DNA from 2 places in the Streptomyces sp. NPDC127084 genome. Region 1 is predicted to be linked to the other one. Evidence: predicted binding sites of a transcription regulator. Region 1 holds the regulator's gene; the other holds the start of a gene.

What was found. Region 1 encodes HrcA, which represses chaperone genes, less so after heat shock. Its sites were predicted from a motif close to TTNGCACTCNGNNNNNCNGAGTGCNAA; they were not measured.
Region 2: groL (chaperonin GroEL) is a predicted target of HrcA. The motif match lies at 3,103-3,129, and genes of this name have one in related genera.

What each region holds. Positions count from the first base shown of each region.
Region 1 covers NZ_JBHXFA010000171.1:4-5,758, forward strand. The annotation lists partial or broken gene ACFWI9_RS28760 (hypothetical protein) at 1-395, opposite strand, end outside; gene dnaJ (molecular chaperone DnaJ) at 450-1,583, opposite strand; gene hrcA (heat-inducible transcriptional repressor HrcA) at 1,584-2,600, opposite strand; gene ACFWI9_RS28775 (MBL fold metallo-hydrolase) at 2,799-3,536, shown strand; gene ACFWI9_RS28780 (DUF3097 domain-containing protein) at 3,599-4,405, shown strand; gene hemW (radical SAM family heme chaperone HemW) at 4,734-5,755, opposite strand, start outside.
Region 2 covers NZ_JBHXFA010000054.1:19,315-36,359, reverse strand. The annotation lists gene ACFWI9_RS15250 (SpoIIE family protein phosphatase) at 1-1,231, shown strand, start outside; gene groL (chaperonin GroEL) at 1,325-2,947, opposite strand; gene ACFWI9_RS15240 (cold-shock protein) at 3,350-3,553, opposite strand; gene ACFWI9_RS15235 (MoaD/ThiS family protein) at 4,136-4,414, opposite strand; gene thrC (threonine synthase) at 4,411-5,718, opposite strand; SAM riboswitch class I at 5,736-5,894, opposite strand; gene ACFWI9_RS15225 (glucosyl-3-phosphoglycerate synthase) at 6,071-7,024, shown strand; gene ACFWI9_RS15220 (hypothetical protein) at 7,155-7,373, opposite strand; gene ACFWI9_RS15215 (trehalose-6-phosphate synthase) at 7,475-8,977, shown strand; gene otsB (trehalose-phosphatase) at 8,915-9,787, opposite strand; gene ACFWI9_RS15205 (DUF3263 domain-containing protein) at 9,798-10,031, opposite strand; gene ACFWI9_RS15200 (ROK family protein) at 10,272-11,258, shown strand; gene nagA (N-acetylglucosamine-6-phosphate deacetylase) at 11,258-12,403, shown strand; gene ACFWI9_RS15190 (1-phosphofructokinase family hexose kinase) at 12,522-13,466, shown strand; gene ACFWI9_RS15185 (carbohydrate-binding protein) at 13,498-14,466, opposite strand; gene cdgB (diguanylate cyclase CdgB) at 14,589-16,379, opposite strand; gene ACFWI9_RS15175 (flavin reductase family protein) at 16,731-17,045, shown strand, end outside.

The DNA.
Region 1 (5,755 bases):
GGACGCCGCTGCTCCTCGCCGCGTTCGGCACCGACGCGGTGCCGGGCACCGCCGCCCACGCCATGGCGGACCTGGCACCCCGACTCGACCATCGCGGCGACCTGCATGAGCAGATCGAGGACGCCGTACGCGAGCACTCCCCTGAGCGGTACGCGCCGGTCGCAGCGCGGGCCTTCGCCGAACCCGGCCTCGCCCTGGCCCGCCTCCGCACCGCCCTCTACCACCTGCTCCGGCTTCCCGAACCCTCCGCAGAGCCGCCGCACCCGCTCGCCGTACCTCTGCCCGAGACGCCCACCACCCTGGTCACCTCCTGGCGGGTGACCACCGAGGTCGACAAGGACAGCGGCGGGCCGACCGTCGCCGGACGGCGTGTCCCGGAGCTCGGGGGCGCGCACGGCCGCGCGGGGGCGGGCGGCCCCCCCCCCGGGGGCGGGCCCCCATCGACGGCGTCAGCGGCCGTTGAAAGCGTCCTTCAGCCGGGAGAACAACCCCTGCTGGCCGGGCTGGAACTGACCCATCGGCCGCTCCTCGCCGCGCAGCTTGGCCAGCTCCCGCAGCAGTCTCTCCTGCTCCGGGTCCAGCTTCGACGGGGTCTGCACCTCGACATGGACGATGAGGTCACCACGGCCGCCGCCGCGCAGATGCGTCACACCACGGCCGTGCAGCGGAATCGACTGCCCTGACTGGGTGCCGGGCCGGATGTCGACCTCCTCCATCCCGTCCAGGGTCTCCAGCGGCACCTTGGTGCCGAGGGCGCCCGCAGTCATCGGGATGGTCACCGTGCAGTGCAGGTCGTCGCCGCGCCGCTGGAACATCGGATGGGGCAGCTCGTGGATCTCCACGTACAGGTCGCCGGCCGGACCGCCGCCGGGGCCGACCTCGCCCTCGCCCGCGAGCTGGATCCGGGTGCCGTTGTCCACACCGGCCGGGATCTTGACCTTCATCGTGCGGCGCGAGCGCACCCGTCCGTCACCCGCGCACTCCGGGCACGGGGTCGGCACGACGGTGCCGAAGCCCTGGCACTGCGGGCACGGGCGGGAGGTCATGACCTGGCCCAGGAAGGACCGGGTGACCTGCGAGACCTCGCCACGGCCGCGGCACATGTCACAGGTCTGCGCCGAGGTGCCGGGGGCCGCGCCCTCGCCGGTGCAGGTGTTGCACACGACGGCGGTGTCGACCTGGATGTCCTTCGTCGTACCGAAGGCCGACTCGCTGAGCTCGACCTCCAGCCGGATCATCGCGTCCTGGCCGCGCCGGGTGCGCGAGCGGGGGCCGCGCTGGGACGCCGTACCGAAGAAGGCGTCCATGATGTCCGAGAAGTTGCCGAATCCGCCCGCGCCGAATCCGCCGGCTCCGCCGCCCGAGCTGGACAGCGGGTCCCCGCCGAGGTCGTAGACCTGCTTCTTCTGCGGGTCCGACAGCACCTCGTAGGCGGCGTTGATCTCCTTGAAGCGCTCCTGCGTCTTCGGGTCCGGATTCACGTCCGGGTGGAGCTCCCTGGCCAGCCGTCGGAAGGCCTTCTTGATCTCGTCCTGGGATGCGTCGCGGCGCACGCCGAGTACGGCGTAGTAGTCCGTGGCCATTTACGACTCCGCCAGGATCTGTCCTACGTAACGTGCCACTGCGCGTACCGCTCCCATCGTTCCGGGGTAATCCATGCGGGTCGGTCCGACCACGCCGAGTTTTGCGACGGCTTCGTCGCCCGAACCGTAGCCGACAGCGACCACGGACGTGGAGTTGAGTCCCTCGTGGGCGTTCTCATGCCCGATGCGGACCGTCATAGCGGAGTCCTTCGCCTCACCGAGCAGCTTGAGCAGCACGACCTGCTCCTCCAGCGCCTCCAGGACGGGCCTGATGGTGAGCGGGAAGTCGTGCCCGAAGCGGGTCAGATTGGCGGTGCCGCCGATCATCAGGCGCTCCTCGGTCTCCTCCACGAGGGTTTCGAGCAGCGTCGAGAGCACCATGGAGACCGTGCCGCGGTCCTCCGGTTCGAAGGACTCCGGGAGATCCTGCACGAGCTGCGGCACGTCGGTGAAACGGCGGCCGACGATCCGGCTGTTCAGCCGGGCCCGCAGGTCGGCGAGCGAGGTGTCGGAGAACGGCGCCGGGCAGTCCACATGCCGCTGCTCGACCCGCCCGGTGTCGGTGATCAGCACCAGCATCAGGCGGGCGGGGGCGAGGGCCAGCAGCTCCACGTGCCGCACCGTGGAGCGGGTCAGGGACGGGTACTGGACGACGGCGACCTGCCGGGTCAGCTGCGCCAGCAGCCGCACCGTGCGGGCCACCACGTCGTCGAGGTCCACGGCGCCGTCAAGGAAGTTCTGGATCGCCCGCCTTTCGGGGGACGACAGCGGCTTGACGCCCGCGAGCTTGTCCACGAACAGGCGGTAGCCCTTGTCCGTGGGGATCCGGCCGGCGCTGGTATGCGGCTGGGCGATGAAGCCCTCGTCCTCCAGAACGGCCATGTCGTTGCGCACGGTGGCGGGCGACACTCCCAGCTTGTGACGCTCGGTGAGCGCCTTGGAACCGACCGGCTCCTCCGTGCCGACATAGTCCTGGACGATGGCGCGCAGCACCTCAAGCCTGCGTTCGCTGAGCATCGCGCACCTCCAGCTGCGGTTCATCGGCGGTTCGGTCGGTGTGATCTGGCACTCACCACGGCGGAGTGCCAGAGGCCCCCCGGTCAGTGTACGGCCGTGGGGTACACCCCGAGCAAGGGCGACCGACGGCGAACGCGTCACGGACTCCGTCATGCTTTTCGCTGGGGTTTCCTCACCGTACGTGGATAGCGTCGCCTCATGGACGTCAGTTGGGAAGACTTCGGTTGGGAGCGCCTCGGTGACGGGGTCGGGCGGCGGCGGCTGCCCGTATGGGACGCGACAGCCGCCGTGGTGGTCGGGGATGACGCCGTACTCCTGTACGACACGGGCGCCACGGTCCGCGAGGGCGCCGAGTTGCGGACGCAGATCGAGTCGCTCCTGGACGGGCGGCGTGTGACGCATATCGCGCTCAGCCATCCGCACTTCGACCATGTCTTCGGTACGGCGGCGTTCTCCGGGGCGCAGGTGTACGGCGCGGTGGGAGCCGAACGGCTCATGGGGACGGCACGCGAACGCGAGATGCTGCGGGAGGACGCCGTCCACCAGGGTGTGGCACCGGACGAAGCCGCCGAGGCGGCGGACGCGCTGGTGGTGCCGCGGCACGTGGTCAGCGGCGAATGGACGCTGGACCTCGGCGGCCGCCAGGTGCTGCTGGCGAACGTGGGGCCCGGCCACAGCGGTCATGACCTGGTGGTGCTGGTCCCGGACACGGCGGGCGGCGCCGAGGTCGTCCTCTGCGGTGACCTGGTCGAGGAGTCCGGAGAGCCCCAGGCGGGCCCGGACGCCGTAACCGCCCAGTGGCCCGCGGCGCTCGACCGGCTGCTCGCACTGGGCGGGGACGACGCGCTGTACGTTCCGGGGCACGGGGCGGTCGTGGACGCGGATTTCGTACGCGCGCAACGGGACGAGCTGGCCCGGCGGTTCGGGGTGACGTGACCCCGGGTGTCTCGGTCCGGTGTGCTGCCGCCCCCGGCCGCCGACCCGGTAGCGTCTGCCCAATGCGCAGCTACAGCCCTGATCTGACGCCCCCTTGGAAGCGGTCCGCCCCCGTGCCCGAGGTTCCCGCCGAACCCGACCTGGTCGTGGAGGAGGCCGGTACGGGCTTCTGCGGCGCGGTGATCCGCTGCGAGGCGGGCACGGTGACGCTGGAGGACCGCTTCGGCAAGCACCGGGTGTTCCCGCTGGAGCCGCGCGGATTCCTGCTCGAGGGCAGGGTGGTCACGCTGGTCCGGCCGGCCGCGGACGCTCCGGTCCGTCCCACCCGTACCGCGTCGGGCTCGATCGCCGTCCCGGGGGCGCGGGCCCGGGTGGCGCGCGCGGGGCGGATCTATGTGGAGGGGCGGCACGACGCGGAGCTGGTCGAGAAGGTCTGGGGCGACGATCTGCGCATCGAGGGCGTGGTGGTCGAGTACCTGGAAGGCGTCGACGACCTCCCGGCGATCGTGGCGGACTTCGCACCCGGGCCGGACGCCCGGCTGGGGGTGCTCGTGGACCATCTCGTACCGGGCTCCAAGGAGTCCCGTATCGCCGCATCCGTCACCGACCCGCATGTACTGGTGGTGGGGCACCCGTACATCGACGTCTGGGAGGCGGTGAAGCCGTCCTCGCTGGGGATCGCGGGCTGGCCTTCCGTACCTCGCGGGCAGGACTGGAAGACCGGGGTGTGCCGGGCGCTGGGGTGGCCGCAGAACACGGGGGCGGCCTGGCAGCACATCCTGTCGAAGGTGGGCAGCTACCGGGATCTGGAGCCCGCGCTGCTGGGGCGGGTGGAGGAGCTGATCGACTTCGTGACGACGGCGGACTGAGACACGGGGCCGTCCGCGCGGGCCTGCCCCGACTCACCAGCCCGTCCGGCGTCACCAGCCCGTCTGGGAGTCCCCCGGACGGGCTCTGGGGAGAGGGGACGGTACACCGGAATCCCGCTTCCCCGGGAGCCGCGCCCCACGGGGCCGGCCCAGCCCGACTCACCAGCCCGTCCGGCGATTGAGGACGGACACTCCGGCCACTGGGGGTACCTCCCAGGCCGCAGGCTCTGGGAGAGGGGGCGGTACACCGGAAACCCCCCGCGTGCCGCGCCCCACGGGGCAGGGGCAGGGCCCGGGAACCCGAGCGCGCCCCTCGGCGCACCCGCGCTCAGTCGACGAGGTCCCGGACCACCGCGTCCGCGAGCAGCCGCCCGCGCAGCGTCAGCACCGCGCGGCCCCGTTCGTACGGCCCGGGGTCGAGGAGCCCGTCCGCCAGGGCACGGCGGGCCGCCGCCAGGCCGGCCGGGCGCAGCAGGTCCAGCGGGCAGCCCTCGCGCAGCCGCAGCTCCAGCAGGACGCGCTCGACCCTGCGGTCCTCGTCCGGCAGGACCTCCCGTCCGGCGCCGGGTGAGCGGCCATCGGCGAGGGCCGCGGCGTAGGCGCCGGGGTGCTTCACGTTCCACCAGCGCACACCGTTCACGTGGCTGTGCGCGCCGGGTCCGGCGCCCCACCAGTCGGCGCCGCGCCAGTACAGCTCGTTGTGCAGGCAGCGCCCGGCGTCGGACGTGGCCCAGTTCGAGACCTCGTACCAGTCGAAGCCCGCCCCGGACAGCACCTCGTCGGCGATGAGGTAGCGGTCGGCGTGTACGTCGTCGTCGGTCATGGGCACCTCGCCGCGGCGGATCCGGCGGGCGAGCTGGGTGCCCTCTTCGACGATCAGGGCGTAGGCGCTGATGTGGTCGGGGCCTGCGCCGATCGCGGCGTCCAGGGAGGCCCGCCAGTCGTCGTCGGTCTCCCCCGGGGTGCCGTAGATCAGATCGAGGTTGACGTGCTCGAAGCCGGCCGCGCGTGCCTCGGCGACGCAGGCCTCCGGGCGGCCTGGGGTGTGGGTTCGGTCGAGGACCTTCAGCACATGCCGCCGGGCGCTCTGCATCCCGAAGGACACCCGGTTGAAGCCGCCGGCCCGCAGCTCCGCGAGATAGGCGGGGTCCACGGACTCCGGGTTGGCCTCCGTGGTGGTCTCGGCGTCGTCGGCCAGGCCGAACTCCTCGCGTACCGCCCCGAGCATCCGCACCAGATCTGCGGCGGGGAGCAGCGTCGGCGTGCCGCCGCCGACGAAGACGGTGCGCACCGGGCGGGGGTCGTCGCCGAGGACCTTGCGGGCGAGCCGGAGCTCGGCGATCAGGGTGT
Region 2 (17,045 bases), on a different contig from region 1:
CAGCCCACTCGAAACCACCGACGGACTCCTCGTCTCCGCCGCCGTACGCGACGTCAGCGAACGCAAGACGGCCGAGAACCAGCTCACCGCGCTCTACGAGCAGCAGCGGCATGTCGCCCTGACCCTCCAGCGCAGTCTGATGGGCACACCGCCCGACGTCCCGGGACTCACCACGGCCAGCCGCTATCTGCCGGCGACCCAGGGCGCGGGTGTCGGGGGCGACTGGTTCGACCTCGTGCCGCTGGGAGCCGGGCGGGTCGGCATCCTCATCGGCGACGTGATGGGGCGCGGCCTCGAAGCCGCTGCCATCATGGGTCAGTTGCGCTCGGCGGCGCACGCACTCGCGAAGACCGGAATGCAGCCCCGGCAGCTCATGCAGTCACTGGACGCCATCGTCGCCGAGCTGGACGGCCCCGACCAACTCGTCACCTGCTGCTATCTGGTGCTGGCGCCGGACGCGGGCGAGGTGACCGTGTGTTCCGCGGGCCATCTGCCGGCCCTGGTCGCCGAACCTGGCCTGCCGGTACGGCCGCTCGAAGCGCCGGTGAGCGTACCGCTCGGGGTCGGCGACCACCTGCACCTGCAGACCACCCTGGCGGTCGCGCCCGGCTCCAGCCTCGTCCTGTTCACGGACGGATTGATAGAGACACCGGAAGGCGATATCGAGGACCAGCTCAACGCGCTGGTCCTCGCGCTGGACAAGGCCTTCGCCTCCACGTCCGGCCTTGAGGAAGCCGTGGACGATGTGCTCGCCTCCGTACTGCCCGCCACCGAGCACCACCACGACGACGTCACCCTGCTCATCGCCCAGCTCCCCGCCGCTCCCCTGGCCACGGCCTCGACCAAACTCGCCGCCACCCCCGCTTCGGTGTCGAAGGCACGGGCGTTCCTCACCGCCTCGCTGCACGCCTGGGGCTGCCACCGCCTCGTGGACAACGCGCAGTTGCTGGTGTCCGAAGTGGTCACCAACGCCATCCGGCACGGTCAGGGCCCGGTGCGGCTGAGCGTGCGCCGCAACGCCACGGAGCTGACGGTGGAGGTGAGCGACAGCAGCCACCATCTGCCGCAGCCACGGATCGCGGACGCGGACGACGAGTCCGGGCGTGGGCTGATCCTGGTCGACACGCTCGCCGGGAGCTGGGGGGTACGGCCGAACGACGACGGCAAGACGACGTGGTTCACGCTGTCGCTGGAGGACGCGTCAGCGTCGTCACAGCTCGCCGCCGGATAGGCAGTGGCAGGGAACGGCTGGGAACGCCCGAGGGCGGCACCCCTGGGAGTGGGGTGCCGCCCTCGGTCAGGACGGTTGATCAACCTAGGTTGATCAGAAGTCCATGTCACCGCCCGGCATGCCGCCCGGAGCAGCCGCGGCGGACTTCTCCGGCTTGTCGGCGATGACGGCCTCGGTGGTGAGGAACAGCGCGGCGATGGAGGCCGCGTTCTGCAGCGCGGAGCGCGTGACCTTCGCCGGGTCGATGATGCCCTCGGCGACCAGGTCGACGTACTCGCCGGTCGCGGCGTTCAGGCCGTGGCCCGGGGTCAGGTTGCGCACCTTCTCCACCACGACGCCGCCCTCGAGGCCGGCGTTGACGGCGATCTGCTTCAGCGGGGCCTCAAGCGCCAGCTTGACGGCGGCGGCACCGGTGGCCTCGTCGCCCTCGAGCTCCAGCTTCTCGAACACCTGGGAGGCCTGGAGCAGGGCCACGCCACCACCGGCGACGATGCCCTCCTCGACGGCCGCCTTCGCGTTGCGAACGGCGTCCTCGATGCGGTGCTTGCGCTCCTTGAGCTCCACCTCGGTCGCGGCACCGGCCTTGATGACGGCCACGCCGCCGGCCAGCTTCGCGAGGCGCTCCTGGAGCTTCTCGCGGTCGTAGTCCGAGTCGGAGTTCTCGATCTCGGCGCGGATCTGGTTGACGCGGCCCTGGACCTGGTCGCTGTCACCGGCACCGTCGACGATGGTCGTCTCGTCCTTGGTGATGACGACCTTGCGGGCGCGGCCCAGCAGGTCGACACCGGCGTTCTCCAGCTTGAGGCCGACCTCCTCGGAGATGACCGTGCCACCGGTGAGGATGGCGATGTCACCGAGCATGGCCTTGCGGCGGTCGCCGAAGCCCGGGGCCTTGACGGCGACGGACTTGAAGGTGCCGCGGATCTTGTTGACGACCAGGGTCGACAGGGCCTCGCCCTCGACGTCCTCGGCGATGATCAGCAGCGGCTTGCCCGACTGCATGACCTTCTCCAGCAGCGGGAGCAGGTCCTTGACCGAGGAGATCTTGGAGTTGGCGATCAGGATGTACGGGTCCTCCAGAGAGGCCTCCATACGCTCCATGTCGGTGGCGAAGTACGCCGAGATGTAGCCCTTGTCGAAGCGCATACCCTCGGTGAGCTCCAGCTCCAGACCGAAGGTCTGGGACTCCTCGACGGTGATGACGCCTTCCTTGCCGACCTTGTCCATCGCCTCGGCGATGAGCTCGCCGATCTGGGTGTCGGCGGCGGAGATGGAGGCGGTGGAGGCGATCTGCTCCTTGGTCTCGACCTCCTTGGCCTGGTCGAGCAGCGCACCGGAGACGGCCTCGACGGCCTTCTCGATACCGCGCTTCAGAGCCATCGGGTTGGCACCGGCGGCGACGTTGCGCAGGCCCTCGCGGACCAGGGCCTGGGCGAGGACGGTCGCGGTGGTCGTACCGTCACCGGCGACGTCGTCCGTCTTCTTGGCGACTTCCTTGACCAGCTCGGCGCCGATCTTCTCGTACGGGTCCTCGAGCTCGATCTCCTTGGCGATGGAGACACCATCGTTGGTGATCGTGGGGGCGCCCCACTTCTTCTCGAGGACGACGTTGCGACCCTTGGGGCCGAGCGTCACCTTGACGGCGTCCGCGAGCTGGTTCATGCCGCGCTCGAGGCCGCGCCGTGCCTCCTCGTCGAACGCGATGATCTTGGCCATGTGAAGTGGTCCTCCCGGACTTGGGGGTCTCCCCGTACCCGAGGGCTACGGGGGAGGATTGCTTCGGGACCGCGCTGGCGCCCGCGACGGACGGCCTGCACGCCTGTGGTTCCTTGCCCCACACGGCCTGCGGGCCTCACCGACCCGGTCCTTCGTTGTCACTCTCACTCGTAGAGTGCTAACGCCAATGATTAGCACTCGGACCCCTCGAGTGCAAGCGGCTTCGAAGAAGCCTCGTATAGGGGTGGCGGTCGGGCGACGGGAGGGGGCAAGCGGCTTCGAAGGAGGCCCAGTGGTGCCGCAGGGGAGCCGCGGGGCGACGGGTCCGGGCAAGCACGGAGGGCCCGTACCCCCTAGGTACGGGCCCTCCGTGACGTGATGCGCGGTTCTCCAGTCCGGCGCTCAGCCGGCCAGCCGGACCATGTCCGCCTGCGGCCCCTTCTGACCCTGCGAGATCTCGAACTCGACTCGCTGGCCCTCCTCCAGGGTGCGGTACCCGTCCATCTGGATCGCGCTGTAGTGGACGAAAACATCCGCACCACCGTCGACCGCGATGAAGCCGTACCCCTTCTCCGCGTTGAACCACTTGACGGTGCCCTGAGCCATGCCTAACTCCCCTATTACTGGCCCTTGCACAGGTCCACACTTCGCGGACCCGGGTCAGACCTCGTCCACGAAGAGTTCCCGTGAGTTCCCATGCCGGAAGCAGCCGGAAACCCTCATGAACGTGCGCCGGAACGCGTCGACCGCGGCTGAATGTATCTGTCCAACTGCCCTCTGCAACAGGTCAAACGGACGAGAAATCTGAGCATGGCTGATCGGGCAACCATGCCCAACTCCGAGCGTTCCCGGGCAAGTCGGACCGGGCAAAGCGCACAAAACGCGCAACTAGCTCGAACATTTTGGCTGTTTTCCATCATGGGCAAACGGATTCTCATATGCCCATGGCACAACCAGCGAGGGGAGGACGACCCCAACTCTACCGTGCGGCGCCCAACGGAATCGCCCCTTCCGCAGAGCTTGCGGAAGGGGCATACCGGGTGACGGAACGTGCTGTATCCAGGGTCAGCAAGGGGTCGGTGACGGTCGCTCAGGAGGCCCGGAGGGCACCCGGCAACGGAACGGAAGGAGCCGTTCCGGGAATGGCCGGGAGCCGCCGGGAGCAGTCGGCGAGCGTCCGAGTGCGGCTCAGCAGCCGCCGGCGACGGCGGGGATGATCGACACCCCGGCGCCGTCCGGCGTCGCCGTCTCAAGACCCTGCTCGAAGCGGACGTCGTCGTCGTTGACGTAGACGTTCACAAAGCGGCGCAGCTTCCCCTGGTCGTCCAGCACACGGGCGGCGATGCCGACGTGGTTCTTCTCCAGGTCGGCGATCACCTCGGCGAGGGTCGCGCCCTCCGCCGTGACCTCGGCCTGGCCGCCGGTGTAGGTGCGCAGGATGGTCGGGATTCGGACGTTGACGCTCATACGAGGCCAGCCTCTCGGAAGGAGTCCAGGTTGGGGCGGATGACAGCGGACATACCCGTCGTCGGGGCCACCGCGTCGAGAGTCTTGAGGCCATCACCCGTGTTGACCACGACCGTGGTGAGCGACGGGTCGATGACACCGGCCTCGATCAGCTTCTTCGCCACGCCGAGGGTGGTACCGCCCGCGGTCTCGGTGAAGATGCCCTCGGTGCGCGCCAGCAGCTTGACCGCCGCCACGATCTCCTCGTCCGTGACGTCCTCCACCGCCCCGCCCGTACGGCGGCAGATGTCCAGGACATAGGGGCCGTCGGCCGGATTGCCGATCGCCAGCGACTTGGCGATGGTGTCCGGCTTCTGCGGGCGTACGACGTCGTTGCCCGCCTTGAAGGCCGCGGACACCGGGGAGCAGCCCTCGGCCTGGGCGCCGAAGATCTTGTACGGCCTGTCCTCGACCAGACCCAGCTTGATCAGCTCCTGGAGCCCCTTGTCGATCTTGGTGAGCTGGGAGCCGGAAGCGATGGGGATGACGATCTGGTCGGGCAGCCGCCAGCCGAGCTGCTCGCAGATCTCGTAGGCCAGGGTCTTGGAGCCCTCGGCGTAGTACGGGCGCAGATTGACGTTGACGAAGCCCCAGCCCTCGCCGACCGGGTCGCCGATGAGCTCGGAGCAGAAGCGGTTGACGTCGTCGTAGTTGCCCTCGATACCGACGAGCTCGCCGCCGTAGACCGCGGCCATGACGACCTTGCCCTGCTCCAGGTCGTGCGGGATGAACACGCAGGACCGGAATCCGGCGCGGGCCGCCGCGGCGCCGACGGCCCCCGCGAGGTTGCCGGTGGAGGAGCAGGAGAGGGTGGTGAAGCCGAAGGCCCGGGCGGCCTCGATGGCCTGGGCGACGACCCGGTCCTTGAAGGAGTGGGTCGGGTTTCCGGAGTCGTCCTTCACGTACAGGCCGCCGGTGACGCCCAGCTCGCGGGCGAGGTTGTCGGCCTTGACGAGCTTGGTCCAGCCCGGGTTCAGATTGGGCTTGTCGGCCACGTCGGCGGGGACGGGCAGCAGCGGGGCGTAGCGCCAGATGCTGGCGGGGCCGTTCTCGATCCGCTTGCGCAGGCTCTCGGGGTCGCCGGTCGGCAGGTCGTACGCCACTTCGAGCGGTCCGAAGCAGAGCTCGCAGGCGAAGACGGGGCCGAGCGGGACGGTCGCGCCGCACTCGCGACAGGAGAGCCCGGAGGCGGAGCCCAGGTCGACACCGGGGGAAGCCTCGGGGGCGGCGGGGGTTTCGGGGGTGGCGTCTGTCTGTACAGCCATGGAGGCGAGGCCCTTTCTCCTCATCTTCCTCATGGCGCATCTCGCCATGAGACGGATTTGGCACCTTCCCTAGCCGGGAGCCTCGCGCGCCGCGGTGCTGAGACCGAGCGACGAGACCGGCTGGAGGGTTGCCGGGGCTTCAACGGGCCGTATCCCTCTGCCCCTCTGGATGAGCGGTATGTGATTGTCGGCGGACGCGACGCGCGCAGTGTGCCGGGCGCGACCGCGGTGTGCGCGATGCACTCCGGGCGATCGGCATGCGATGGTCGTCCGCGTTGTTCAAGACTGTAACCGACCCCCTGGGGCGGTGAGACGGATCGTCCGATCCGCGAGACAGAGAGATGGAGATCACGTGCTGGAAGAGGTGGGGCGCTGGCTCGACCGGCGGTCCTGGTCCGTGGCAGACCGCCCGCTCGACCGGCTCGTGGCCGCGAAGCGCTCGGCCCGCGGCGGCGGCACGGTCAGCGTGGTGCTCCCAGCCCTGAACGAGGAGGCGACGGTCGGCGAGATCGTCAGCGTCATCCGGCGCGAGCTGATGACGGACGAGGTGCCGCTGGTGGACGAGCTGGTGGTGGTGGACTCCGGCTCGACGGACCGTACGGCGGAGGTGGCGGCGAAGGCGGGGGCCCGGGTCGAGCACCGCGACGCGATACTGCCGCGGCTGCCGGCGCTGCCCGGCAAGGGCGAGGTGCTGTGGCGCTCGCTCCTGGTGACCAGCGGGGAGATCGTGTGCTTCGTGGACGCGGACCTGAGGGAGTTCTCGGCGGACTTCGTGTCCGGGATCGTCGGCCCGCTGCTGACCGAGCCTGACGTGGCCTTCGTGAAGGCGATGTACGACCGGCCGCTCGGCGGCACCCCGGGCCAGGGCGGGCGGGTGACCGAGCTGGTGGCCCGGCCACTGCTCAATCTGCACTGGCCGCAGCTCGCCGGATTCGTCCAGCCGCTGGGCGGGGAGTACGCGGCGCGGCGCTCGCTGCTGGAGCGGCTACCGTTCCCGGTCGGCTACGGGGTGGAGCTCGGGCTGCTGGTGGACGCGCTGCACACGGCCGGTCTCGACGCGCTGGCCCAGGTGGACGTGGGCGTACGGCTGCACCGGCACCAGGACGGGCAGGCGTTGGGCCGGATGGCGGCGGCGATCTACCGTACGGCGCAACTGCGGTTGTCACGCGGACACTTGGTGCGACCGGTGCTGACGCAGTTCGAGCGGGGGGAGGGTGGTTTCGTACCGCGGACGCATGAGGTGGACACGGAGGAACGGCCGCCGATGACGGAGATCACGGAGTACGCGGCGCGCCGGGCGGCGTGAAGGCGTGAACACGGGGCTCTCTGGATACCGGGTGTCGGCGCGGCGGTACGCGGCTTAACCAGTGGGATTGTCTACCTTTCCGAGGTATGACTACCGCACCCAAAAGTCAATGTTCGTCCCGATTGTTCCGTTATGCCCTTTCCCTCTGCTCGCTCTGTGCCGCGGCGGCCGTACTGCCGGCCCCGGGGCTGGCCATGGCGGACACGGGCGGGCTCGCCGCGACCAGTACGGCCAGCACAACCAGTACGACCCGTGCGATCAGTACGACCGGCTCCAGGACGGAGCGGCTGTGGCTGCTCGGCGGGGTCGCCGTGACGGTCACGGCGGCCGGGGTGATCGCGACGGTCACGACCCGGGGCGGCCGTCGCCGCAGCCCCTGACCGCCCCTGCCAGGGAGCCGTCCGGGCCTCGGTACGTTTGAGCGGATACGCCACGGGCTAGGTTGCCGACATGGTCTCCGAGCGCGCGGCGCAGGTACTCGTCGCCTCCAACCGCGGTCCGGTCACATACGCCTTCCGTGAGGACGGCACACTCGACGCCCGGCGCGGCGGCGGAGGTCTGGTCTCCGGACTGTCGGCCATCGGCCCTGACGCCGGCGCCTTGTGGGTGTGCTCCGCGCTCGGCGACGGCGACCGCGAGGCGGTGCGCCGCGGGATCGCCGAGCCGGGTGTGCTGATGCTCGACATCGACGCCGTCGTGCACGCCGACGCGTACAACGGCATCGCGAACTCAGTGCTGTGGTTCGTCCACCACATGCTCTACCAGACACCGCTGGAGCCGGTCTTCGACCAGGAGTTCCGACGCCAGTGGATCGCGTACGAGGCGTACAACCTCGCGTTCGCCCAGGCCCTGGCCGAGGCGTCCGGCCCTGGCGCGGCGGTCATGGTGCAGGACTACCACCTGTCGCTGGTGCCGGGGATGCTCCGGGACCTGCGCCCCGACCTGCGTATCGGCCACTTCTCACACACGCCGTGGGCGCCGCCCGAGTACTTCCGGATGCTGCCGGACGACATCGCCGAGCAGCTCCTGCTGGGCATGCTCGGCGCGAACCACCTCGGCTTCCTGACCCAGCGCTGGCTGGCGGCCTTCGAGAACTGCTGCGAGTCGGTGCTCACGGGTTACGACGTGGCCGCGTACTGGCCCAAGGACGACCAGCCGCACCTGGACTACCGGCTGCCCGGGGGCCGTCGGCGGCGGACCATGCTCGGGGTGCACGGGCTCGGCGCGGACGCGGACTTCCTGCGGGAGCGGTCGCGGCAGACGGACGTGGACGAGCGGATGGCGGCGCTGCGCGAGCAGGTCGGCGGAGACGGCAGCCGCCGGACGATCGTCCGGGTGGACCGCACCGAGCTCTCCAAGAACATCGTGCGCGGGCTGCTGGCGTACCGGACGCTGCTGGACGAGTACCCCGAGTGGCGGGAGCGCGTGGTGCACATCGCGTTCGCCTACCCGTCGCGCCAGGACCTGCCCGTCTACCGCGACTACACGGCGGAGGTCGCCCGGGTCGCGGAGGAGATCAACGCGCGGTACGGCACCCCCGGCTGGACCCCGGTGATCCTGCACGTCAAGGACGACTTCGCGCGCTCGCTGGCCGCCTACCGGATGGCGGACGTCGCCCTCGTCAACCCGATCCGGGACGGGATGAACCTGGTCGCCAAGGAGGTCCCGGTGGTCTCGGACAAGGGTTGCGCCCTGGTGCTGTCGCGCGAGGCCGGGGCCTGGGCGGAGCTGCGTGACGACGCGCTGGTGGTCAATCCGTTCGATGTCACCGGCACGGCGGACGCGCTGCACCGGGCACTGACCATGCCGGACGAGGAACGGGCCGAACGCGGCAAGCGGCTGGCCGCCGCGGCGACGGCGCTGCCGCCGCAGCAGTGGTTCCTGGACCAGCTAGCGGAGCTGGACGCACTCGGCGAGAGCGGCGAGGAAGCCGACGACCGCGGCCGGGCCTGACAGCACCAGATCGGCACGCTCGGCCAGCTCGGGGACCTCGGTCCCGCTGGCCAGCAGGAGCCCGGGGACTCCGTCGGAGCGCAGCTTCTCGACGGCGGCGTACGCGGCGAGGTCACCCAGGTCGTCGCCCGCGTACAGCACGGCTCCGGCCCGCCGCTCGCGTACGTACTCGGCGAGCGCCACGCCCTTGTCCACCCCGGGCGGGCGCACCTCGAGGACCAGTCGGCCCGGCTCGACGATCAGCCCGTGGCGGGCGGCCAGCGCGGCGACCGGAACGCGCAGCGCTTCGAACGCGGCCTCGGGGTCATCGGCACGGCGGGTGTGGACGGCGACCGCGCGCCCCTTCTCCTCGATCCAGATGCCCTGCCCGGCGGCGCCGGCCGCGTCGAGCACTCCGGGCAGCTCCGCGCGCACGGCATCCACACGGGGGTCCGGGGCGGGAGCGCGCACCTCGCCGCTTACGGCGTCCCAGCGCTCGGCGCCGTAGTGGCCGAGGACGATGAGGTGCTCAAGCCCCGGCACCCCGGCGAAGCCCCCGTACCGCACGGCGACGCCTGCCGGGCGCCCCGTCAGCACGGCCACGGACCCGACCAGCGGCGCGAGCGCGGCGAGCGCGGGGACTGCGCCGGGGTGGGCGCGGGCCTGCTCGGGGTCGGGCACGATCTCGGCGAGGGTGCCGTCGAAGTCCAGCGCGAAGGCGGCGTCCTGCGGCCGGTCGATGATCGCGGCGAGGGCATGGCGTCCTGCGGGGGTGCGGGGCTCTGGGAGTGCGTCTGGCCGTGCGTCGGCGTCGTGCGGGTGGCTGCCCATGCCCCCGACCCTAGCGGCGCTCCCGCCGCGCGGCCCGGACCCGGCGCAGCCGGTTGACGGTCACCGGGTCGTGTTCGGCCGCACGGGGATCGTCCAGGAGAGCGTTCAGCAGCTGGTAGTACCGGGTCGCCGACATCCCGAGCCGCTCCCGTATCGCCCGCTCCTTGACCCCGGGCGCGGGCCAGTCGCTCCGCTCCAGGGCGAGCACGGCGAGGTCGCGCTCGGTGAGAGGCGTATCGGTCATACGAGCACGATAACGGTGCGTTTCGGGGTTGCCACACCCCGGTGAGCCCCGCTGCCCGGGACACCGGGTTTCGCGGTGCACCCCTACCCCGCACGGTGGGCCGGATACACCGGGCACCGCAGCGGGGTGCGGAACACCGGATACGCCCGCGCCCCGTGCAGCGGGGCACCACGGGGTGCGGCGCACCGTGGGCGCGCAGTGGACTAGACCTTTCCGGGGTCGTCGCGCCAGACTGTACACGTGAGACACGTCATCGCCCTCGATGTGGGCGGCACCAGCATGAAGGCCGCCCTCGTCAGTCCCGACGGAGCAGTGCTCCACGAGGCTCGGCAGCCCACCGGACGCCACCGGGGCGCGGACGCGGTGGTCGGAGCCGTGCTTGGCTTCGCCGACGAGCTCCGGGTGCGGGGCGAGGCCCGCTACGGACTTCCCCCGCTCGCCGTCGGCCTCGCCGTCCCCGGGATCATCGATGCCGACCGCGGCATCGCGGTCTACGCGGCGAACCTCGGCTGGCGTGACGTACCTCTGCGTGAGTTGCTCACCGAGCGGCTCGACGGCGTACCCGTCGCCCTCGGGCACGACGTCCGCGCCGGGGGGCTCGCCGAGGGCAGGCTCGGGGCCGGTCGGGGCGCCGAGCGGTTCCTGTTCGTCCCGCTGGGTACGGGCATCGCCGGGGCCATCGGCATCGACGGCGCCATCGAGGCCGGGGCCAACGGCAGCGCCGGCGAGATCGGCCATATCGTCGTACGGCCCGGAACCGCCGGAGCCCCGTGCGGCTGCGGACAGCGCGGCTGCCTGGAGACCCTCGCGTCCGCCGCCGCCGTCTCCCGCGCCTGGGCGGAGGCCGGCGGTGGCGCCGACGCGGACGCCGCCGACTGCGCCAAGGCCGTCGCGTCCGGCGACCCCCGCGCCGTACGGGTGTGGCAGGAGGCCGTGGACGCGCTCGCGGACGGGCTGGTCACCGCCCTCACCCTGCTGGACCCCGGCACGCTGATCATCGGTGGCGGTCTGGCGGAGGCGGGGGAAACCTTGTTCTCACCCCTGCGGGAGGCCGTTCGGTCGCGGATCACGTTCCAGCGGCCGCCCGCGATCGTGCCTGCCGCCCTCGGGGACAGCGCGGGGTGCCTCGGCGCCGGTCTGCTCGCCTGGGACCTGGTGACGACAGGCACAGCAAGCACGACAGGCGCAGCGAGCACGAGCAACACGACAACGGAGGTAACCGCCTGATGGCCGACCGGATGGTTCTCGCGGGCGCCCGGGTGGTCCTCCCCACCGGGATCGCCGAGAACGGGCGGGTGATCGTCGACGGAACCCGGATCGCCGGGCACGCCCCCGCCGGCACGCCCGCGACCGACCTGTCCGGACATTGGCTGGTCCCCGGATTCGTGGACCTGCACAACCACGGCGGCGGCGGCGCCTCCTTCACCTCCGGCAGCGCCGATGACGTGCTCACCGGCGTCCGCACCCACCGGCGGCACGGCACCACCACGCTGGTCGCCTCCACCGTCACCGGTGACATGGACTTCCTGACCCATCGGGCCGGACTGCTCTCCGAGCTGGTCGAGCAGGGGGAGTTCGCAGGCATCCACTTCGAGGGACCCTTCATCTCCCCCTGCCGCAAGGGCGCGCACAGCGAGGCGCTGCTGCGCGACCCCGACCCGGCCGAAGTGCGCAAGCTGCTCGACGCGGCGCGCGGCACGGCGAAGATGGTGACGCTGGCCACCGAACTGCCCGGTGGCATCGAGTCCGTACGGCTGCTCGCCGAGCACGGGGTGATCGCGGCGATCGGCCATACGGACGCCACATACGAGCAGACGGTCGAGGCGATCGAGGCGGGCGCCACGGTGGCGACGCACCTGTTCAACGCGATGCCGGGGCTGGGGCACCGGGCACCCGGACCGGTCGCCGCACTCCTCGAAGACGAACGCGTGACCGTCGAACTGATCAACGACGGCACCCATCTGCACCCCGCCGCCCTGGAGCTGGCCTTCCACCGCGCCGGCCCTGCCCGGGTCGCCTTCATCACGGACGCCATGGACGCGGCGGGCTTCGGCGACGGCGTCTACCACCTCGGCCCGCTGGAGGTCGCGGTACGGGACGGGGTGGCCCGGCTGGTGGACGGCGGCTCCATCGCCGGGTCCACGCTCACGCTGGACACGGCGTTCCGGCGGGCCGCGACCGTGGACGGGCTTCCCGTCGTGGACGTCGTGCAGGCGGTTTCGGCCAATCCGGCGCGGCTGCTGGGCGTCTACGACCGGGTCGGCTCGCTCGAACCGGGCAAGGACGCCGACATGGTGGTGCTGGACGCGGACTTCGTACTCAAAGGCGTGATGCGCAAGGGCGCATGGGTGGTCGAGCCGGGCGTTTCCTGACACCTCGCCACCGGAGGGCGGAGGGACCGGCGGAGGGGGGCTGGGCCAACCGCCGTCTCTTTGGCATGATCAGGCCCTCCAGCCATGACCACGCAGCAGTCTCCGGGGGTGTCAGCAGGTGATTCTCACGGTCACACTCAACGCCGCCCTGGACATCACCCACCGGCTCCCCGAGCTGGTCCCGGGCACCTCCCACCGGGTCGCCGAGGTGATCGAACGCCCCGGCGGCAAGGGGCTGAACGTGGCACGTGTGCTCGGCTCGCTCGGATACGAGACCGTCGTCACCGGTTTCGCGGGCGGACCGACCGGCGCCGTGCTGCGTGAGCGGCTGGCCGGACAGCCCCAGCCGCGGCCCGTACGCGACGCCCTCGTACCGATCGCCGCGAACACCCGCCGCGCCATCGCCGTGGTGGCGACGTCGAACGGCGAGACGACCCTGCTCGACGAGCCTGGCCCGCAGGTCACCGCCGACGAGTGGGCATCCTTTCTGATGACGTACGAGACGCTGCTGCGCGACGCCGAAGCCGTCGCCCTGTGCGGCGGTCTGCCGCCCGGTATCCATGTCGGCGCCTACGCCGAACTGATCCGCCGGGCCCGTGCCGCGGGCGTCCCCAGCGTCCTCGACACCAGCGGCGAACCCCTGCGCCGGGGCATCGCCGCCCGCCCCGACCTGGTCAAGCCGAACGCCGACGAGCTGGCCCAGCTCACCGGCTCCCGCGAACCCGTACGCGCGACCCGCGACGCCCGCCGCCGCGGCGCCCACACGGTGGTGTCCTCGCTGGGCCCTGACGGTCTGCTGGCCGCCACCCCCGAAGGCGTCTGGCGGGCCACCGCACCGGCGAAACCGAAGGTCACCGGCGACCCGGCCGGTGCGGGCGACGCGGCAGTCGCGGGCCTGCTGTCCGGCCTGGTGGATTCACTCTCCTGGCCGGACCGGTTGTCCCGCGCGGTGGCCCTGGCGACAGCGGCCGTCCTGGCACCCACGGCGGGTGACTTCGACCGGGCCGCGTACGAGGAACTGCTGCCGGGGGTCGCCGTGACAGAGCTGCTGCCCGCGGCTTGACGACCGCCTCGGGCCCCGCCCTGTTCACGCCTTAGTCGGGGTTCTTCGCCTCGCCCTGCTTCAGCGACACCTGGTCGAGCAGCGCGTCGCACGAGTCGCCCTGCTCGCAGGAGATCTTCAGGGTGTTGGAGCCCTGCTTGAGATTGACGTAGGAGTAGGTGCGGGTCCAGCCCTTCTCCCAGTCGCCCTCCTTGGCCTGGGCGAAGTTCGACATATTGATGGACCGCGGCTGCTCGCTGTTGACCGTGAGCGAGGTCTTGGCGTCCTTGCCGGGCACGCTGTAGGTGATGAACAGCGTGTACGTGCCGTCGGCCGGGACGTTCACCGACCAGCTTGCCGCCCCGCCGACACCGTTGAACTGCACATAGGCGCCGTTGGTGCCCTTCGCGCCCTTGATGTCGGTGCCCAGCTTCGCCGGAGGTGTGAGCTGGAGCGTCGCGGCGTTCTGCTTGGGCAGCTTCGCGGGCGGGTTCTCCTTGTCGCCCGCCTTGCCCTCCGGGTCCTCGCTCGGCTTCACCTGCTCCGCAGGGGCCTGGCTCCGGTCGGCCTTGTCCTTGTCGTCATCGCCACTCGTGATAAGCGCCACGCTGATACCGACGAGCACCACAGCGACGACCGCGATGGCGCCGGCGATCAGGCCGCGGGTGTTGGGGCCTCGGCCCCGGCCACCGTCGTCGTGGCCACCCATACCGGGTGCGGGGGTCTGGCGGGTGGGGGCGCCGCCCGGGTAGGTCTCCGGAGCGGCGTACTGCGCGCTCGGCTGGTGCGCCTGCTGACCGTAGGCGTGCTGCTGCGGTACCTGCTGGCCGTACTGGCGCTCGCCGACCGTTCTGACCTGGTTGTACGAGGTCCTGGGCACACCGGGTTGCGCGGCCGGGCCGGGGTAGCCGTAGCCGCCCTGCCGGGGAGGGGTGGCACCCTGGCGCTGCCCGTCCGCGTACAGGTAGCCGAACGGATCGTCGTCCTCAGGCGTGCTCGCGCCGTTGTTCCCGGCCGTCATCCCTGGGTCACTCCTATCCTCGCTCGCCAGCCGTCGCCGACCGGGCGAGCCTACCCCGTCCTGGTCACTCCAAGGACGGGCCGGACGCCCCGCCGGTTCCCACGCGGTTTCGGCGGCGGGAACTATCCGGCGCGGCGGTGGATCTTGGCGCGGGACCGCTTCTCGATGTACATCCGCTGGTCGGCCGACTGCAGGACCTCCTCGACGGACATCCCGCAGACCGCCCAGCCGATGCCGAAGCTAGCCCCGACCCTGACCGCCCGCCCGTCCACCCGGATCTGCGGAATGATCGCGTTGCGCAGGCGTACGGCGAGGTCAGCGGCGTCCTCGGCGCCGAGCCCGTCGGCGAGGACGACGAATTCGTCACCCCCGAGCCGGGCGACGGTGTCCCCGTCGCGCACCGCGGTCGTGAGCCGGCGGGCGACCTCGATCAGGACGGCGTCGCCGGTGTTGTGCCCGAAGCGGTCGTTGATCGACTTGAAGCCGTCCAGGTCGCAGAAGAGGACGGCCAGACCCTTGGTGCCGTCGTCGTGCTCGCTGTCGGGGGCGAGGGCGTGCACATGGTGGTCGTACGAACCGCCGGGCGCGTCGAGGTCGAAATCGAAGCCGGGACCGTAGCCGTGCGCGGGCGCGGGTGCCTCGCCGCCGTAACCGTCGTCGCCGTAACCGTGGCCGTGACCCTGTCGTGGACCGTGTCCACGGCCGTAGGCGTCCGGGTACCCGTCCGCGTCCGCGTACCGGTCCGCCTCGGCGTATCCCTCACCGTCCGCGTACCTCGGCCCGTCCGCGTACCTGTCCCCGTATCCGCCGCTTCCGTATCCGGACAGCCCCGGGTTCTCGCAGAGCCGGGCGCTGAGCCGGGCGCGCAGCTCCGCGTTGTTGGGCAGGCCGGTCAGGGCGTCATGACTGGCCCGGTGGGCGAGCTGGAGCTCATGGCGCTTGCGCTCCTCGATGTCCTCGACGTGGGTGAGCAGGAAGCGGGGCCCGTCCGTGGTGTCGGCGACGACCGAGTTGCGCAGCGAGACCCAGACGTAAGAACCGTCCCGGCGCCCCAGCCGCAGCTCGGCCCGGCCGCCTTCGGCAGAGGTGCGCAGCAGGGTGCCCACGTCGTCGGGGTGGACCAGGTCGGCGAAGGAGTAGCGGCGCATCGCGGACGCGGGGCGGCCCAGCAGCCGGCACAGGGCGTCGTTGGTGCGCAGCAGCCGCCCGTGCTGGTCACCGCCCATCTCGGCGATGGCCATACCGCTCGGGGCGTACTCGAAGGCCTGCCGGAAGGATTCCTCACTCGCCCGCAGGGCCTGCTGCTCGCGTTCGAGGCGGACCAGGGCGCGCTGCATGTTTGCCCGGAGGCGGGCATTGCTGATCGCAATGGCGGACTGGGAGGCGTACATCTGGAGGGCTTCCTGCCCCCAGGCGCCGGGCCGCCGCCCGTTACGGGGTTTGTCGACCGAGATCACGCCGAGGAGCTCCCGCCCGCTGCCGGACGCGTACATGGGCGCGTAGAGCCGGTCCTGCGGATGCCACTCGCCCTCGAAACGGGGCTCGGGCCCTTCGGTGTACCACTGCGGAACGTCGTCCTCCAGGAGCACCCAGCCCTCGGTGTGGGGTATGAAGCGGAGCTCGCCCCACTCCTCCCCCATGGACAGCCTGCGCTCCCAGGAGGCGCGGGAGCCGACCCGGCCTGTGATCAGGGCTTCGGCCGCGGAGTCACCGGCGAAGGCGGCGACGACGAGGTCCCCGTCGGGACGCACCAGATTGACGCACGCCAGTTCGTAACCGAGGCCGGCGACGATGCCGTCGGCGACGGACTGCAAGGTGTCCGCCAGGCTGCGGGCCGTATTGAGGTCGGTCACGACCTGGTGCAACTGCCGCAGGGTCGCAAGACGGACGTACGGCTCCGACTCGGTCTCCATCGCTCGCTCTCCCCGCGACCTCAACAGCTGCGTGACTCCAGGGTTCTCAGTCGGTCCTCTCTATGGCCTGTCCACGCCACTGAATCACAGCGCGCTGCCCGCTCGGTACACAGGGTCAACAATTACCGTCCTCTGTGACTCAAGTCACATTGAATGATGAACGGTCAGATTGCGGGGTATGCGGAACCCCCACGTTCACCGAACGTTCTTCAACGCAAATCCGGACTCAAGTCCTAGGACTTGACTGGTCCCCTGGCCCGATGTGGCCGCGACAACCACGAGGTTAGCGTTCCGATTGTGCTCCCGACGACTCAAGCCCCCCATACCGCCGGTACGTCCGCAACCACCGGCATGCCCATCCCCCATCCTGAGGGGGTGAGCAACGACGAGTTCCGCGCCGCCCTGTCCCGCCTGGCGGCAGGCGTGGTACTGGTGACCGCGCATGAGCCCCCGCTGAGCGAGACCGGCCCGGGCGGCGAGGACGTCGGCATGACCGCGACCTCGTTCACCTCGGTGTCGCTGGACCCCCCGCTGGTACTGGTGAGCCTGCGCAACGGCTCACGCATGGACGACCTGCTCGCCGAGCAGCCCCTGTGGGCGGTCTCGGTGCTCGCGGAGCAGCAGCGCCATATCGCGAGCCGGTTCGCGATGAAGGCACGTATCAGC